DNA from 3 places in the Actinoplanes sp. NPDC026670 genome. Region 1 is predicted to be linked to each of the others. Evidence: riboswitches for the same ligand, from Rfam matches in the RefSeq annotation. Region 1 holds a riboswitch; each other region holds the start of a gene.

What was found. A riboswitch is a leader RNA that binds a small molecule or an ion and turns the genes downstream of it on or off. The one in region 1 is predicted to bind cobalamin.
Region 2: it holds a riboswitch for cobalamin, as region 1 does, so the genes downstream of both, AB0E94_RS47940 (VWA domain-containing protein) here and AB0E94_RS28960 (ribonucleoside-diphosphate reductase subunit alpha) in region 1, are expected to answer to the same signal.
Region 3: it holds a riboswitch for cobalamin, as region 1 does, so the genes downstream of both, cobN (cobaltochelatase subunit CobN) here and AB0E94_RS28960 (ribonucleoside-diphosphate reductase subunit alpha) in region 1, are expected to answer to the same signal.

What each region holds. Positions count from the first base shown of each region.
Region 1 is NZ_JBEZXU010000032.1:105,160-111,145, forward strand. Features, by position in the region: gene AB0E94_RS28950 (hypothetical protein) at 1-363, shown strand, start outside; gene AB0E94_RS28955 (ribonucleotide-diphosphate reductase subunit beta) at 433-1,428, opposite strand; gene AB0E94_RS28960 (ribonucleoside-diphosphate reductase subunit alpha) at 1,428-3,824, opposite strand; cobalamin riboswitch at 3,963-4,182, opposite strand; gene AB0E94_RS28965 (hypothetical protein) at 4,269-4,565, opposite strand; gene AB0E94_RS28970 ((2Fe-2S)-binding protein) at 4,733-5,518, opposite strand; gene AB0E94_RS28975 (MerR family transcriptional regulator) at 5,515-5,986, opposite strand, start outside.
Region 2 is NZ_JBEZXU010000093.1:23,051-29,036, forward strand. Features, by position in the region: gene AB0E94_RS47930 (citrate synthase) at 1-901, shown strand, start outside; gene AB0E94_RS47935 (gluconokinase) at 1,173-2,726, shown strand; cobalamin riboswitch at 2,832-2,951, shown strand; gene AB0E94_RS47940 (VWA domain-containing protein) at 2,984-5,137, shown strand; gene cobO (cob(I)yrinic acid a,c-diamide adenosyltransferase) at 5,447-5,986, shown strand, end outside.
Region 3 is NZ_JBEZXU010000011.1:141,677-147,662, forward strand. Features, by position in the region: gene cobF (precorrin-6A synthase (deacetylating)) at 1-350, shown strand, start outside; gene cobN (cobaltochelatase subunit CobN) at 420-3,950, opposite strand; cobalamin riboswitch at 3,984-4,106, opposite strand; gene AB0E94_RS13705 (nitrite/sulfite reductase) at 4,215-5,963, shown strand; gene AB0E94_RS13710 (precorrin-8X methylmutase) at 5,967-5,986, shown strand, end outside.

The DNA of each region.
Region 1 (5,986 bases):
AGCGACTGGCTACACGGAGTGGCCGCGGCCGGTGAGCCCGGGTCGCGGGCGGCCCGACTGGTTCAGGCGCACCAGAGCATCCGGTTCACCAGGCAGGTCAGGGTCACCGTCGTCACCGATCGTCGCCTCCTGCTGTGTGCCGCCGACCAACCGGATCGGCTCACGGCACGCTGGGAGGTCGCACGCACCGACATCACCAGCACACGATGGGAGCGCTACCGACTGCAGCGGCGATTCCGTGTCGACTTCGTCGATTCGTCCTGGATCGCGTACGGGACACCGCGACTGAAGCTCGACGGGGCACCCCGGGCGCTCGCCGCCGCGTTCCAGCCCGGGCACCGGCCGTCCGGATCATCGGCATGAATCATCGGCCTGCCGGCCGATCACCGCACGGCGCCCCGCGGAAGTCTTCCGCGGGGCGCCGGTGTGCGGTCAGAAGTCGTCGTCGAAGCTGACGCTTCCGGAGACCCCTACCTGGTACGCGGAAACGCGCCGCTCGAAGAAGTTCGACAACTCCTGAACGTCCTGGAGCTCCATGAACGCGAACGGGTTCTTGCTGCCGTAGACGGGCTCGATGCCGAGCGCGGCGAGCCGCCGGTCGGCGACGTGCTGGAGGTATTCGCGCATGTCACCCAGTGATATGCCGGAGACACCCTGCTCCAGCAGATCGGCCGCGAACTGGACCTCGCATTCGACGGCCTCGGCGAGCATGTCGCGGACCTGCTGTTCCATGTCGGCGTCGAACAGATCGGGTTCCTCGGCTCGCACCTGGTCGACGACGTCGAAAGCGAACGCCATGTGCATGCTCTCGTCGCGGAACACCCAGTTGGTGCCGGACGCGAGCCCCTGGAGAACGCCACGGGAGCGCAGGAAGTAGACGTACGCGAAGGCGCCGTAGAAGAACAGCCCCTCGATGCAGGCGGCGAAGCAGATCACGTTGAGCAGGAACGCCCGCCGGTGCTCCTTGGTCTCCAGCTTGCGCAGGTCGAAGACCGAGTCGATCCACTTGAAGCAGAACTCGGCCTTGCGCGCGATCGAGGGGATGTTCTCGACTGCGGCGAACGCCTCGAACCGTTCCTGCTCGTCGGGGACGTAGGTGTCGAGCAGGTTCAGATAGAACTGGACGTGTACGGCCTCCTCGAACAGCTGCCGCGACAGGTACAACCGGCCCTCGGGCGAGTTGACGTGCTGATAAAGGTTGAGGACCAGGTTGTTCGCCACGATCGTGTCGCCGGTGGCGAAGAACGCGACGAGCCGCGACACCAGGTGCTGTTCGGACTTACTCAAACGAGCGAGGTCGGCGAGGTCGGAGTGCAGGTCGACCTCCTCGACGGTCCAGGTGTTCTTGATGGCGTCCTTGAACCGGTCGAAGAAGTGCGGGTACTTCATCGGCCGCAGGGTCAGGTCCATTCCGGGGTCGAGCAGCATTACTGGCAGGCCTCACATGATTCGGGGTTTTCCAGGGAGCAAAGTTCGGCTTCGGTCAGCGCCGGGATCAGCGATACAGGCGCGACCTGTACCGGTACGACCGCCGCAGGAGCGACTGAGACGGTCGCCTGCTGAATGCGCGTCGCCGGACGCGAACGCAGGTAGTACGAGGTCTTGAGACCGGCTTTCCACGCGTACAGGTACATCGAGGAGAGCTTGTTGATGGTCGGCGCGGCCATGAACAGGTTCAGTGACTGCGACTGGTCGATGAACGGGGCACGGGCGGCGGCCAGTTCGATGAGCGATTTCTGCGGCAGTTCCCACGCGGTACGGAACAGCTCACGCACATCGGCCGGCAACTCGGCGATGCCCTGTACCGAACCTTCGGCCCGTTTGATCTGCTCCCGGATGGCGGCGGTCCACAGTCCACGGGACTTCAGTTCCCGTACCAGATAGGTGTTGATCTGCAGGAACTCGCCGGACATCGTCTCGCGCTTGAACAGGTTGGAGACCTGCGGCTCGATGCATTCGTAGGCGCCGGCGATCGATGCGATCGTCGCCGTCGGCGCGATCGCGATGAGCAGCGAGTTTCGCAGACCGTGCTCGGCGATCTTCGCCTTCAGCGCCGTCCACCGGTCGGCCTGCGTGACCTGAGCACCCCACAGCTCGTGGTGCAGGTCACCCTTGGCGGCCCGGGTCTCCGGGTAGGCCGGGTGCGGACCGAACTGCTCGGCCAGCGCGACCGACGCCTCCAGCGCGGTCAGGAAGATCTCCTCCTGAACCCGCGTGGAAAGAGAGCGAGCCTCGTCGGAGTCGAACGGCAGCCGCAGCGTGAAGAACGCGTCCTGCAGACCCATCAGCCCGAGGCCGACCGGACGCCAGCGCGGGTTGGAGGCGGCGGCCTGCTTCGACGGGTAGTAGTTGATGTCGATGACCCGGTCCAGATAGACGACCGCGGTCCGGACCGTCTCCCGCAGCTTCTCCCAGTCCACGCCGTCGGCCGTCGTGTGCGCGCCCAGGTTGATCGATCCGAGGTTGCACACCGCCGTCTCGTCGTCGTTGTTGACCTCGAGGATCTCGGTGCACAGGTTCGACAGGTGGATCGTGTTGCCCGGCTCGCCGGTCTGGTTCGACAGGGCGTTCGAGCGGTCCTTGAACGTCATCCAGCCGTTGCCGGTCTGTGCGAGTGTGCGCATCATCCGCCCGTACAGATCGCGGGCCTTGACGGTTTTGACGGCCTTCTTCTCGGCCGCGCGGTAGGCCTCGGTCCATTCGTCGCCGAACAGATCGGGCAACTCCGGGGCGTCGGACGGGTCGATCAGCGACCACTCCTCGTCGGCCTCGACCCGGCGCATGAACTCGTCCGGGATCCAGTTGGCCAGATTGAGGTTGTGGGTGCGGCGGGACTCCTCGCCGGTGTTGTCGCGCAGTTCCAGGAACTCCTCGACATCCGGGTGCCACGGCTCCAGGTAGACGCACGCCGCGCCCTTGCGCCGGCCGCCCTGGTTGACTGCCGCGACTCCGGCGTCGAGGGTCTTCAGGAACGGGACGATGCCGTTCGACTTCCCGTTGGTGCCGCGGATCAGGGCGCCGCGGCCGCGGATCCGCGACCAGGCGATGCCGATGCCGCCGGAGAACTTCGACAGTTTCGCGACCTGGTGGTACCGCTCGTAGATCGAGTCGAGCTCGTCCTTCGGCGAGTCGACCAGGAAACACGACGACATCTGCGTGTGCCGGGTGCCCGAGTTGAACAGCGTCGGCGAGCTGGGCAGGTAGGCCAGCGACGACATCAGCCGGTAGAAGCCGATCGCCTCGCGGGCGTCCTTGGAAAGGCCGCACGCCACGCGCAGCAGCCAGTACTGCGGTGTCTCGACGACCAGGCGTTCCTGCGGGTGGCGCAGCAGGTAGCGGTCGGCGACGGTCCGCAGGCCGAAGTACTCGAACCGCAGGTCGCCACCGGCGTCCACGGCGTCGTCGAGTTTGCGGGCGTTACGCGCCACGAACGCCGCGGTCTCGTCGCCGATCAGGCCGAGGCCGTGCGCGTAGCGGATCGACTGGCTGAAACTCGCCACCCCCTGGCCGCGGACCTCCTTGTCGACGTACGCGGCGAGCAGACGGGCCGCCAGCTTCGAGTACTGCGGCTCCTCACCGATCAGCTCGGCGGCCGTCTGGATCGACAGTTTGTCCAGCTCAGCGGTGGTCGCTCCGTCGTACAACCCGCTGATGGTCTTGGTCGCCACCCGCAGCGGGTCGACCTCGTCGAGGTCGGCGACCCATAGTTCGACCGCTTTGACGATCTTGTTCACGTCGACCGGTTCCAGGTCGCCGTTGCGTTTACGCACCTGCATCACGTGCCGTCGCTGTTCAGGCACCACACGGTCCTGCGTAGCGGTCATGTTCCGTCCCCCTCGTCACGCCCATTCCCCAAGGTCTCGGGGCGCGCAGGAAGACGCCGCCGTCACCCCGGAACGTGGCCGGGTGTCACGGCTGGTGGCGTCGGCCGTCCCACGCGGCCTTCGACCGCCGCACGCCGGGCTGGCATGCGGCGCGCTGGCAGGTCTTCGGACTCGCGGGCACAGCTCGAAAACGAGCCTCCTACCGGCCGTCGCTTCCCAGGCTCGCCGAGCCCAGTGCTTCGTTGACGGCTTTCGTTCCCACTCACCGCTGCGGGGCAGTCCCGGTCTTTCACCGGGTTCCCTGTTGCCTCGGACAGACGTATTAACGCCTGGCCGAACCAGCTGCGGGGAACACCATATATGGGCGGCGAGCGAAAGTCACAGCCCCATATGGTGTGTTGAACCCGTCACCCGTTACAACTCAGTTTCAGAGCCCGGTGGCCGTTACCGACTGCCACCGCGGGTGCGCTGATTGTCGCCGCGACGTTTGGCGGGTTCGTGCAGAATCGCCGCGACACGATCACAAACACACTCGTCCGAGCCTGCTTCGGCGATCGCCGCCTCGATCTGAGCGAGCCTCTCCTGGGCGTCACGCAGCTGCTGGTTGAGACGGGTGACCCGGGCGGTGCGAGCGCCGATCTGACGGCGGGAGGCGTCGAGTCGTTCGTAGTCGGCCGGCTGGAGCGCGACCATCTCCCGGCCGTCGACGGTCACAGTGTGTTTGTCGATTTTTCGGCCCATGCGGCACCTTCCGTGCAACGGACGACAAGTCACAAGTCAACCACGGAGTTCAACGTGGACCCGTCCCTCGCCGGCTCTACCCGTCGGTCGACCTCGGCTGACCCGTGGACCGAGGGTGCCGAAGATCGCCCATCGGCTTCGGCACCCTCACCACCGTGCCAGGAACCTCAGGCTCGTCGGCGGGCCAGGACCGACCGCCACTGCTCACGGCGGGTCTGCTCGGGTGTCAGCACGCAATCGCCGCAGGTGCCGCCGCCGGGGATCCGGTAGTAGAGGCAGCAACTGCGGCGGACCAGGAACCACCGTTCGTGGCCCGGATCAGGCCGGTGCATTGCCGCGGTGCCGGCCAGCAGGCCCTGGCCGAGCATCGCCGTGACGACGGCGGCGGCACCGGCGGCGTGGCCGGGCACGGTGTCGGCGATCATCGCGGCCGCGCCGCCGAACGCGGACGCCACGTTGCCCCACAGCACCTGCGGTGACAGCCGGAACCTGCTTCGGAACACCTCCAGCACCGGCGTGACGAGGTCGCCGACGACAGTGGCGGTGAGCAGTGCGGCGACGTCGTCCACCGACTGCCCGGTGCAGGGCACGGCGCTGATGTCGTCGTGAGCGATGGGCATCGGGCCACCGTCGACCGGACGCCACCACAGGCGCGTGGTGTCGGGCAGTGGGACGGCGGCGCCGGCGACCGCTGCGGCCAGCGGTGGTGACACCAGCCGGGCGGCCAGACCGAGGAAGACGGTCGAGGCGACCACCCGCTCGGCGATGCCGGCGACCGGTAGTCCGCCCATGGTGGCCAGCGTCTGCCGGGCGATGTCGACCCGGGACGCCAGGACCTGCGGGTCGCACAGGTCGGTGAACGGCCGCCACCCGGCGGTGTCCTCGCGGCGTTCCCAGACGAAGTAGGGGCCGATGCTTGCTGCCGCGGACAGCGCCGGAACCGCGGCGATCATCCGCGGCTTTCGGTGATGAGCGCAGCGACGACGGCGACAGCGTCGGCGAGGGTGGCCGCGGGCATCGTGCCCGGCGGTGACGGTAGCGGCCATCCGTGGCCGGCGGTCACCACGGTGGCCGGCCATCCCGGCGCCGCGGTGAGGGCGGCGAGCAGATCGGGCCGGGCGGGGTGGGGCCGATGGCTCCACACCACCGCGACGACGGGGCGGCTGGCGGCGACCACGTCGGTGATCGCCGCGTCCGGTAGCCCGGCGCCCAGGTGCAGGCAGCCGATCTGATGTTCGGCGAGGGCCGCTTCGAGCGCGTCGAGCGAGGTGAGGTCGCGGGGGTTCCCGGCCGCGACGAGCAGAACCGGCGTCGGGGCGCCGGCCGGTGGGCGGGGTACTGCGGCGAAGGTCTGGCTGAGTTGGCGGGCCAGCAGCCTGCGGGCGGCCGCTCTGCGTGGTTCGCTGATCTGGGCCTGGCTG
Region 2 (5,986 bases), on a different contig from region 1:
CCCGATGTCGGTGCTCTCGTCGGCGGTCACCGCGCTGTCCACCTTCTACCAGGACGCGCTCGACCCGCTCGACTCCGAGCAGGTCGATATCTCCGCAATCCGCCTGATGGCGAAACTTCCGACGATCGCGGCGTACACCTACAAGAAGTCCATCGGCCACCCGCTGCCGTACCCGGACAACTCTCTCGACTACGTCGAGAACTTCCTGCGCCTGACGTTCGGCCTGCCGACCGTCCAGTACAACGTCGACCCCAAGGTCGCCAAGATCCTGGACATGCTGTTCATCCTGCACGCCGACCACGAGCAGAACTGCTCGACCTCGTCGGTGCGCCTGGTGGGCTCCTCGCAGGCCAACCTGTTCGCGTCCATCTCGGCCGGCATCGGCGCGCTCTCCGGTCCGCTGCACGGCGGCGCCAACGCGGCGGTCCTCGAGATGCTCGAGCAGATCCGCAAGGACGGCGGAGACGTCAACTCGTTCGTCACGCGAGTGAAGAACAAGGAAAAGGGCGTCAAGCTCATGGGCTTCGGCCACCGGGTCTACAAGAATTACGACCCGCGCGCCGCCATCGTCAAGAAGGCCGCCCAGGAGATGCTGTCGACTCTCGACAAGCCCGACCCGCTGCTGGAGATCGCGTTCAAGCTCGAGGAGATCGCGCTCTCCGACGAGTACTTCATTTCCCGCAAGCTGTACCCGAACGTCGATTTCTACACCGGCCTGATCTACAAGGCCATGAATTTCCCGACCGACATGTTCACGGTCCTGTTCGCGATCGGCCGGCTCCCCGGCTGGATCGCCCAGTACCGCGAGATGATCGCCGACCCGGCCAACAAGATCGGCCGCCCGCGGCAGATCTACACCGGTTCGCCGGTCCGGGATTTCGTCCCGGTCGAGCAGCGCTGACCGATTTCGTTCCACTGACGCCCCGCCGGTCGCTTCCGGCGGGGCGTTTGCTTGCGGTCACCACCGCGGATTCGGTACGCCGTCCGCCCGGCCGCCCTCGCCGTCGCCCGGCCGGAGTGCCGTCCGCCCTGGCCGTGGCCGGGCCGCAGGGCTTGATCGGGCCGCCGGGCCTGGCCGGGCTGCGAGGGCTTGATCAGGCGGCCGGGCTTGATCGGGCGTCCCGCCGGGCATGAAAGGCTCGCAGGGCAGCCTGTTCGGCGGGAGGAGACGCATGGACGTCGTGATCGGCATCGACACCGGGACCACCTCGACCAAGGGGATAGCCGCCGGTCCGGACGGCGAGATCCGCGCCCTGACCAGCGTCCACTACCCGCTGTCGGTGCCCGGCCCGGGCCGCGCCGAGCTCGACCCGGCCGCCCTGACCGGCGCCGCGATCAAGGCGCTCACCGACGTCGCCGCCGAGTGCCGTGCGAAAGGCGACCGGGTGATCGCCATCGGGCTCAGCTCGTTCCTGCACGCCCTGGTCCCGATGGACGGCAACGGCAAGCCGCTCGGCCCGGTCGTGACCTGGGCCGACAACCGGGCCGCCGCCCAGTGCGAACGGATCGTCGCCGACGGCCGGGCCCGGCAGCTGCAGGCCCGCACCGGCACCCCGGTGCACCCGATGTCCCCGCTCACCAAGCTCGCCTGGTGGACCGGCGAGGACCCGGGCACGCTGCGCGCCACCGCCCGCTGGGGTGGCGTCAAGGAACTGGTCGTGGCCGCGCTGACCGGTGGCCCGTTCCTCGTCGACCTGTCGATCGCCTCCGGCACCGGCCTCTACGACATCCACGCCCGGCGCTGGGACGACGAGGCCCTGCGGATCGCCGGGGTCCGCCCGGAACAGCTCGCCGAGGTCGTCCCGACCACACACCTCCTGCGGCTGGACGCCGGGGTCGCCGCCGCCGCGGGGCTGCCGGCCGGGACTCCGCTGGTCATCGGCGCCGCCGACGGGCCGCTCGCCAACCTCGGGGTCGGCGCCACCCCGCCCGGAGTCGGAGCGGTGTCGCTCGGCACCAGCGGCGCGCTGCGTACCGTCGTCGCCGCCCCGACCGGCGACGAAGCCGGCCGTCTCTTCTGCTACGCCCTCACCGAGGACCGCTGGGTGATCGGCGGCGCGGTCAACAACGCCGGCTCGGTGGTCAGGTGGGCCGGCCAGACGTTCCTGCCCGACGAGGGCGACGGCGAGGGCGCCGACGACCGGGACGCCCGGCTGCTCGACGAGGCGGCCGGGATCGTCGCCGGCAGCGAGGGGCTGCTCTGCCTGCCCTACCTGCTCGGCGAACGCGCGCCCTGGTGGCGGCCCGGCCTGCGCGGCGGCTACCTCGGGCTGCGCCGCGAACACGGTCGCCCGCACCTGGTCCGGGCCGCCGTCGAAGGCGTCTGCCAGCAGCTGGCCCTGGTCCGGGACTCGTTCGAGGCCGAGGGCAACCCGCTGACCGAGATCCGGGCCACCGGCGGTGCGGCCGCCTCGAAACTGTGGATCGGCGTGCTCGCGTCCGCCCTCGACCTGCCGGTGACGGTCGCCGACGTGCCCGAGGGCACCGCGCTCGGCGCCTGCCTCCTGGCCCGGCACGCCCTCGGCGACCTGCCCGACCTGGACCACGCCGCCGCCCTGGTGCCGACCGGCGCACCGACCCGGCCCGACCCGCAGGACGCCGACCTCTACCGCCGCCTTCGGCCCCTGGTGGAGAAGTCCGCCCTCGCCGTCCTGGACGTCGTCACCGAACTCGACAAGCTGGCCCCCGAACCCCTCCCCGGCACCGAGAAGGCGGTCCGCAACTGAACCCGCCGGACGGCCGGGAATCTCGCGTGCAACATTCTCCGGCGCCGCCGCCGGTGGCGGGCCCGCCGTGACGGACCCCGCGTTGACGGGTCACCGGCCGGTAGGAAAGAGTGACCGGCGAGCGGTAAGCGGAGGAACCCGGTGCGAATCCGGGACGGTCCCGCCACTGTGACCGGACACCGATTCCGGGAGCCAGGAACTCCGGCCGCTCGTGACAACCGACGCGCGGGCGTGGACACCCGCCGGAAGGGATCCTGGTGACGACTCCGTACCCGTTCTCGGCCGTGGTGGGCCTCGACGACCTGCGCCTGGCACTGCTGCTGACCTCGGTGTCACCGGCCGTCGGCGGAGTGCTCGTCCGAGGCGAGAAAGGCACCGCCAAGAGCACCGTGGTCCGCGCCCTGGCCGGCCTGTTGCCGCAGGTGGAGGTCGTGCACGGCTGCCGGTTCGCCTGTGACCCGGCAGCGCCCGACCCCGGCTGCCCCGACGGCCCGCACACACCGGGCGGGCCGTCGGCGGCGCGGGCCGCGAACCTCGTCGAGCTGCCGGTCGGCGCCACCGAGGACCGGGTCGTCGGCACCCTCGACCTCCAGCGGGCGCTCAACGACGGCGTCAAGGCGTACGAGCCGGGCCTGCTCGCCGCCGCCCACCGCGGGCTGCTCTACGTCGACGAGGTCAACCTGCTCCCCGACCACCTCGTCGACCTGCTCCTCGACGCGGCCGCGATGGGCCGGGCCCACGTCGAACGCGACGGCGTCTCGGTCAAACACGCCGCCCGGTTCCTGCTGGTCGGCACCATGAACCCGGAGGAGGGCGAGCCCCGCCCCCAGCTCGTCGACCGGTTCGGCCTGGTCGTCACGGTCGCCGCGCCCCGCGACGCGGTCCAGCGGGCCGAGGTGGTCCGGCGGCGGCTCGCCTACGAGGCCGGCCCGGACGCGTTCGCCGCCCGGTTCGCCGCCGACGAACGTGAATACGCCACCCGGATCGCCGCCGCCCGCGCCCAGCTGCCGTCGGTCCGGCTCCCCGACGCCGAACTCGACCGCATCGCCCGGGTCTGCCTCGCCTACGGCGTCGACGGCATGCGCGCCGACATCGTCGTCGCCCGCTGCGCCGTGGCCCTGGCCGCCTGGCACGGCCGCGACCGGGTCACCGCCGGCGACGTGGCCGACGCCGCCCGGCTCGCCCTGCCACACCGCCGCCGCACCGACCCGCTCGACCCGCCCGGCACCGACGAGCAGAAACTCGACGAGGCCCTGGCCGAAGCCGAACGCCAGGCCGAACAGGACCGCGCCGCCGGTTCCGCCGACTCCGCCGCCGACTCCTCCGGCGAGGACGAGGACGACGAGGACCCGGACCCGGACGGACCAGGCGGTGGTGACGGCCCGCGGGACGGCGGCCCTTCTGACGGTACGGACGTCGCGTCCCCTGATCAGGCCGGCCCTTCCGGCGCCCCGCCCTCCGGTCCTTCGCCCGCCGGCTCCCGGTCCTCGGCCGAGGCCCCGTCCGGCGAGTTCGACCCGTCCGAAGCCCCGCAGTCTCCGGACGGCGCCCCCGGCCGGCCCGGCGCGATCGTTGCGGCCGGCCCGGCCTACCGCCCCCGCACGCTGCGCATCTCGGCCCGCGGCGAGGGCGGCCACACCGGCCGTCGCTCACCGGCTTTCGCCCGCCGCGGCCGGGTGGTGGGAAGCCGCCCCCCACAGGGCAAACTCGCCGGAGCCCCACATCTGTTCGCCACCCTGCGGGCTGCCCTGGACCGGGCGGCCCTGGACCAGACCGCTGTTGATCAGGCGATGCGGGGGATCCGGGTGCTGCCGCGGGACCTGCGGGAGTCGGTCCATGTCGGGCGGGAGGCCAACCTCGTGCTCTTCGTGGTGGACGCCTCCGGTTCGATGGCCGCGCGCAAGCGGATGACCCTGGTCAAGACGGCCGTGCTGTCCCTGTTGCGGGACGCCTACCAGCGGCGGGACCGGATCGGGATGATCACTTTCCGGGGCGCGGAAGCCGACGTCGTGCTCCCACCGACCTCCAGCCACGAGGTGGGCGTCCAGCGGCTGGCCGCACTGCGCACCGGCGGCCGGACCCCGCTCGCCGCCGGCCTGCGCGCGGCCGCCACCACGATCGCCACCGAACGCCGCCGCGACCCCCGCCGCCGCCCGCTGCTGATCATCGTCACCGACGGCCGGGCGACCAGCGGCCCGGACCCGCTACGCGTGGCCCCGTTGCTCTCCGGTGTGGCCACGGTGGTGGTCGACTGCGAGTCCGGCCCGATCCGTCTGGGCCTGGCCCGCAAACTGGCCGCCGCCCTGGCCGCCGACGTGATGCCGCTGGACCACCTGGAAGCCGCCACCACCCGCCGTTCCGCGCCCAGCCCGGCTCCGGCCACCGACCGCGCCTACCGGCGCGCCGCGTGACACCCCCAGCCACCCCGAGCTCACCGTCCCCCCTCCCGCGAGCCGTCGCTCACGCGGGTTTTGCGGGTGTGATGACCGTTGTGGGCGACGGCTGGCGGTCGGGTTTCGGTTGTCGGTCCGCGAGCCGTCGCTCACGTGGGTTTTGCGGGTGTGATGACCGTTGTGGGCGACGGCTGGCGGTCTGGGGTGACGGTGAGTGCCGGTGGAGGGTGAGGGGCGGGAGCCGCGCCGAGCCCGTGTACCGGACGAGACGGGACGGGGTCGGCTCCGGCGGGAGCAGTGGCCGTACCGAACAGGGAGGTTTTGGTTGTGCCGCAAGGGAAAGTGACCAGCGTGCCCGATGACGGGCTGACGACGCGGCAGCGGCGGCGGCAGGCGGTGTTCGCCGTGCACACCGGGCCGGGCAAGGGGAAGTCGACGGCCGCGTTCGGGATGGCGCTGCGGGCGTGGAGCGCCGGATGGCCGATCGGGGTGTTCCAGTTCGTCAAGTCGGAGAAGTGGAAGGTCGGCGAGGAGGCCGCGCTCAAGGCTCTCGGGCAGGCCGGGGGAGCGCCCGTCACCTGGCACAAGATGGGCGAGGGCTGGTCCTGGATCCAGCGGGCCGGCACCGAGCGTGACCACGCCGTGGAAGCCGCCGAGGGCTGGGCGCAGATCAAGCGGGACCTGGCGGCGGAGACGTTCAAGTTCTATGTGCTGGACGAGTTCACCTATCCGATGAAATGGGGCTGGGTGGACGTCGCCGACGTGGTCGAGACGCTCGCGAACCGGCCGGGCACCCAGCATGTGGTGATCACCGGGCGGGACGCGCACCCGGATCTGATCGCCGCGGCCGACCTGGTCACCGAGATG
Region 3 (5,986 bases), on a different contig from region 1:
AGTTCGAGGTGATCCCCGGCATCAGCAGTGTGTCGGCGCTGGCCGCCAAACACCGGGTCGGGCTCAACCGGGTGGGGCAGCCGTTCCAGGTCACCACCGGGCGGCGGCTGGCCGAGGGCTGGCCGGAGGGCGCCGACGACGTGGTCGTGATGCTCGACGCCCAGCATGCGTTCACCAAGTACCCGGACGCCGACATCTACTGGGGCGCCTACGTGAGCACGCCCGACGAGTTGCTGGCGGCCGGGCCGGTCGCCGAGGTGGGCGACGAGATCGTGACGACCCGGACCGAGGCCCGTGAGCGGCACGGCTGGATCATGGACACCTATCTGCTGCGCCGCCGGCAGGCCTGACCCCTGTCGCGCCGGGTTGTCCGCCCTCTTCCAGCGGTCACCCCGGGCCGTCGTCCGTCTTTCAGCGGGTCATGCCGGGCCGTCTTCCAGGTCGCCCTCCGTCTCCAGGTAGAGCTGCTGGAGGGCGGCCAGCGTCTCCGGCTCCGGCGAGTCCCACAGTTTGCGGTCGGCCGCCTCCAGCAGGCGCTCGGTGATGCCGTGCAGCGCCCACGGGTTGGACTGGCGCATGAACTCCTGATTGTCGGCGTCCAGCACATAGCTGGCGGCGAGCTGCTCATACATCCAGTCGGTGACCACGCCGGCGGTGGCGTCGTAGCCGAACAGGTAGTCGACGGTCGCGGCCAGCTCGAACGCGCCCTTGTAGCCGTGCCGGCGCATCGCGGCGATCCAGCGTGGGTTCACCACCCGGGCCCGGAAGATCCGGGCGGTCTCCTCGGTCAGGCTGCGGGTGCGTGCCTGGTCCGGGTTGGTGGAGTCGCCGATGTACGCCGCGGGCGCCTTACCGGTCAGCGCGCGAACCGTGGCGATCATGCCGCCGTGGTACTGGAAGTAGTCGTCCGAGTCGATGATGTCGTGCTCGCGGGTATCGATGTTCTTCGCGGCCACGTCGATCCGCCGGTACGCGTTCTCCATGTCCCCACGGGCCGGAACCCCGTCCAGGTCACGGCCGTAGGCGAACCCGCCCCACACCGCGTAGACCTCGGCCAGGTCGGCGTCGTCCCGCCAGTTCCGGCTGTCCATCAGAGGCAGGATGCCGGCGCCGTACGCTCCGGGGCGGGACCCGAAGATCCGCGTCCGGGCGCGTCGCCAGTCGCCGTGCTCGCCCTGGTCGCGCAGCGCATGCTCGCGGACGTAGTTGTCCGGCTCGTCGAGCTCGGCGATCAGCTTGAAGGCGTCGTCGAGCAGCGCCACCACGTGCGGGAACGCGTCCCGGAAGAAACCCGAGATACGAACCGTCACGTCGACGCGGGGACGGCCCAGTTCCTCGGCGGTGATCGGCTCCAGCCCGGTGACCCGCCGGGACGCCGGGTCCCAGATCGGGCGGACACCGATGAGGGCCAGGATCTCGGCGATGTCGTCGCCGGCGGTCCGCATGGCGCTGGTGCCCCAGGCGGAGAGGCCGACCGAGCGGGGCCACTCGCCGTGGTCGGCGCGGTAGCGGGTGAGCAGTGACTCCGCCATCGCCTGGCCGGTCTCCCAGGCGAGCTGGCTGGGAATCGCCTTCGGGTCGACCGAGTAGAAGTTACGGCCGGTGGGCAGCACGTTGATCAGGCCGCGCAGCGGGGAGCCGCTGGGGCCGGCCGGCACGTAGCCGCCGTCGAGCGCGTGCAACACATGGGTGAGCTCGTCGGTGGTCTTGGCGAGCCGGGGCACCACCTCGGTGGCGGCGAACTCCAGCACCCGCACCACGTCTGGGTTGTCGGAGATGTCGGGAACGACGGCCGGCCAGCCGGCCTCTTCCATCTTCGTGATCAACTCGCGGGCTTCCGCCTCCACCCGATCGGTCTCCGCGGTGGACGCGTCCTCCGTCAGGCCCAGCGCCTCACGCAGACCCGGCAGGGCGGCCACCTTGCCGGCCCACATCTGCCGGGCCCGCAGCATGGCCAGCACCAGGTTGATCCGCGCCTCACCGGCCGGGGCCGCGCCGAGCACGTGCAGCCCGTCACGGATCTGCACGTCCTTGACCTCACACAGCCATCCGTCGATGTGCATGATGAAGTCGTCGAACTCCTCGTCGTCGGGCCGGTTGGCCTGACCGAGGTCGTGGTCCATCTTGGCGGCCTGGATCAGGGTCCAGATCTGCGCCCGGATCGCCGGGAGTTTCGCCGGGTCGAGGGCCGCGATGTTGGCGTGCTCGTCGAGGAGCTGCTCCAGCCGGGCGATGTCGCCGTAGGACTCGGCGCGGGCCATCGGCGGGATCAGGTGGTCGACCAGGGTGGCGTGCGCCCGGCGCTTGGCCTGGGTGCCCTCGCCCGGGTCGTTGACCAGGAACGGGTAGATCAGCGGCAGGTCACCGAGCGCCGCGTCGGTGCCGTCCGAAGCGGACATGCCGACGTTCTTGCCGGGCAGCCACTCCAGGTTGCCGTGTTTGCCGACGTGCACGACGGCGTGCGCGCCGAACTCGTCGGCGAGCCACCGGTAGGCCGCCAGGTAGTGATGCGACGGCGGCAGGTCGGGGTCGTGGTAGATGGCGACCGGGTTGGCCCCGAAACCACGCGGCGGCTGCACCATCACCACGATGTTCTCGTCGCGGAGAGCGGCCAGCACGATGTCGCCGCCGTCGGTGTAGAGCTCGCCGGGCGGCGGCCCCCAGTGCTGCACGACGCTCTCCCGGAAATCCTCCGGCAGCGTCACGAACCAGGACTCGTAGGCCGAACCCGAGATCCGGACCTTGTTCTCCGATAGCTGCTCCTCGGTCAGCCAGTCGGGGTCCTGGCCACCGGCGGCGATCAGCGTGTGGATCAGGCCGTCACCGTCGAAGGATCCGAAGTCACCGATCCGGTAGCCCTTTTCGGACAGGGCCGCGAGCAGCGCGACGGTGGACGCCGGGGTGTCCAGGCCGACCGCGTTGCCGATCCGGGAGTGCTTGGTCGGATAGGCCGACAGCATCAGCGCGATCCGCCGCTCGGCCGGCGGCACGTGCCGCAGCCGGGCGTGTGCCACCGCGATGCCGGCCACCCGCAGCGCCCGCTCCGGGTCGGCCACGTAGACCGACAGCCCGTCCTCGTCGATCTCCTTGAACGAGAACGGCACCGTGATGATCCGCCCGTCGAACTCGGGGATCGCGACCTGCGTCGCCGCGTCCAGCGGGGAGAGGCCGTCGTCGCTGGCCTCCCACGCGGCCCGCGAGCTGGTCAGGCACAGGCCCTGCAGGATCGGCACGTCCAGGTCGGCGAGCACGCCGACATCCCACGCCTCGTCGTCGCCGCCCGCGCTCGCCGTGGCCGGGCGGGTGCCGCCGGCCGCCAGCACCGTCACCACCAGCGCGTCGGCCTTGCGCAGCTCGGCCAGCAGCTCCGGCGGGGCGGTCCGCAGCGAGGCCGTGAAGATCGGCAGCGCCCGGCCGCCCTTGGCCTCGATCGCCTGGCACAGCGCCTCGACGAAGGCGGTGTTGCCGGCCATGTGGTGGGCGCGGTAGTAGAGCACCGCGACCGTCTCCCGGCCGCTGCTCTCCGCCCTCGGCAGGAGACCCCACTGCGGGGTCTCGACCGCCGGAGCGAACCCGTTGCCGGTCAGCAGCACCGTGTCGGAGAGGAAGTCGTGCAGCGACGCGAGATTTTCCGCACCGCCCTGCGCCAGGTAGGTGTGCGCGTCCGCAGCGACACCGGCCGGCACCGTGGACAGTCTCATCAACTCGGCGTCGGGCGCCTGCTCACCACCGAGGACGACGACCGGCAGACCGCTCGCGAGCAGCGCGTCGAGGCCCTCCTCCCAGGCCCGGCGGCCACCGAGGATGCGCACCACCACGAGATCGACGCCGTCGAGCAGGGCGGGCAGGTCGTCGACAGCGGTGCGGGCCGGGTTGGCCGGGCGCCACGCCGAGCCACTGGCCCGGGCGCTGAGCAGGTCGGTGTCGGACGTCGACAGCAGCAGGAACACAGCGCACTCCCCCTCGGGGTCCGCGCCCCGGGTAGACGGACATCACGGCGACCGGAGTTTCTGGCTCCCAGAGAATCCCCTGGTGACAGTGGCGGGACCGCGCCGGACTCACACCGGCTTCCTCCGCGGCGTCGCCGCTCGTTGGCCCCTAACCTTTCCGAACCCCGGTGTCCCGCGTCAAGGCGGAACGGCCGCTGTGACGCTCCCGACCCGCCGCACGACGGAGGTGAATTCCTGTCGGGGGCCCGCCGTAGTATCCGGGCCATGACTCCCCGTTGGTCGGACACCGACGCCTGTCCCGGCGCGCTGCGGCTGCACGCCGCAGCCGACGGCATGCTGGCCCGGGTCCGGCTGCCAGGGGGGCTGCTGTCCGGCGCTCAGCTGCGCTCGCTGCGCGAGCTCGCCGAGGAGTTCGGCGACGGCGGCCTGGAGCTGACCTCCCGCGCAAACCTCCAGCTCAGAGCATTACGAGAGGGCGATGCGCCGGCCTTGGCGGCCCGGTTGCGGTCGGCGGGCCTGCTGCCTTCCCAGACCCATGACAACGTACGGAACATTGCGGCCCCCCCGCTGTGCGGATCTCCCCTTCGCGCTCTCGTAGGACGGCTCGACCTCGCGCTCCAGGCTGACGCCTCGCTGGCCGCCCTGCCGGGCAAGTTCCTCTTCGCCATCGGCCAGGTCCCACTGGCCGCCGACGTGGCCGCGATCCCCGTCCCGCCCCCGGCCGGTGACGACACCGCCCCGCGTTCGGCCGATGACGACGCTGCCCCGTGTTCGGCTGGTGACGATGCTGCCCCGCGTTCGGCCGGTGACGATGCCACCCCCTGTTCGGCCGGTGACGACGCCGCCCCAGGTCCCACTAGGGCTGGTGCGGTTGTTCCCCGGCCGCGGGTGTCGGCTGACGGTGATCTGTTCGCGATTCGGCTCGGCGGGCACGACACCGGGTTGCGGGCCGGCCATGACGACGTCGTGCCTGTGCTCCTCGCCGCTGCCCACGCGTTCCTGGCGGAGCGGGAGGCGCAGCGGTCCGGCGGGGCGGTGGCCTGGCGGCTACGGGAGCTGGCCGACGGTCCGGCCCGGGTCTCGGCGCGGGTGGTGGCGGCGCTCGGTGTGACGCCCGTTCCGGTCGAGGTGGCGACACCTGCCGGCGCCCCCGAGCCAGGTGACCTGATCGGCGTGGTGCCACAGGCGGACGGGCTCTCGGCGGTCGGGGCGCTGGTGCCGCTGGGGCGGCTCGATGGCGTGCCGCTGAGGGTTCTGGAAAATGCTGACCTGCTGATCGTGACGCCCTGGCGCGGTGTGGTGGTGCCCGATCTGGCGCCGGAGGCGGCCGAGGCGTGGGCGGACCGCCTGACCGGCGCCGGGCTGGCCGTGGCGCCGGGCTCGCCGTGGTCCGGCGTGACCGCCTGCGCGGGCCGGCCGGGCTGCGCGAAATCGCTGGCCGACGTGCGAGCCGACGCCACCACGGCAGCCCGTTTCATCGCCGGCCTCCCGGTGCACTGGGTGGGGTGCGCCCGCGCGTGCGGCAGCCCGGCGTTCCCGCACGTGCGCGCCGAGGCGACCGCCGACGGCTACCTGATCACCCACCGTCCGGCCGATGACGAAGAGCCGGGTGTCCACGTCCCCGCCGCCGTCCGGCAGCCGGCGGTGCCCGCAGGCCGGTCCCCGGTCGATGATCGCGGCCCGGTCGGACCATCGACCCCGAGCCCGCGACCAGCGAGGATCAGCGTCCTCACACCGGCCACGACAGCAGCGGACGACCGGCAGGCCGCTACCGCAGCGGACGGCAGGTTGGTCGCTACCGCAGCGGACGACAGGCCGGTCGCTGCCACGGCGGACGGCCGACCGGTTGCTACCGCGGCGAACGGCCGACCGGTCGCTGCCACGGCGAACGACCAACCGGTCGCTACCACGGCGAACGACCAACCGGTCGCTACCACGGCGAACGGCAGGCTGGAGCACGCGGCGGGGGTAGATCGGCTGGCAGATGCGATAGCGGTGGCGAGGGGATCCTGAGCGATGGAGTACGTGCGTGACGG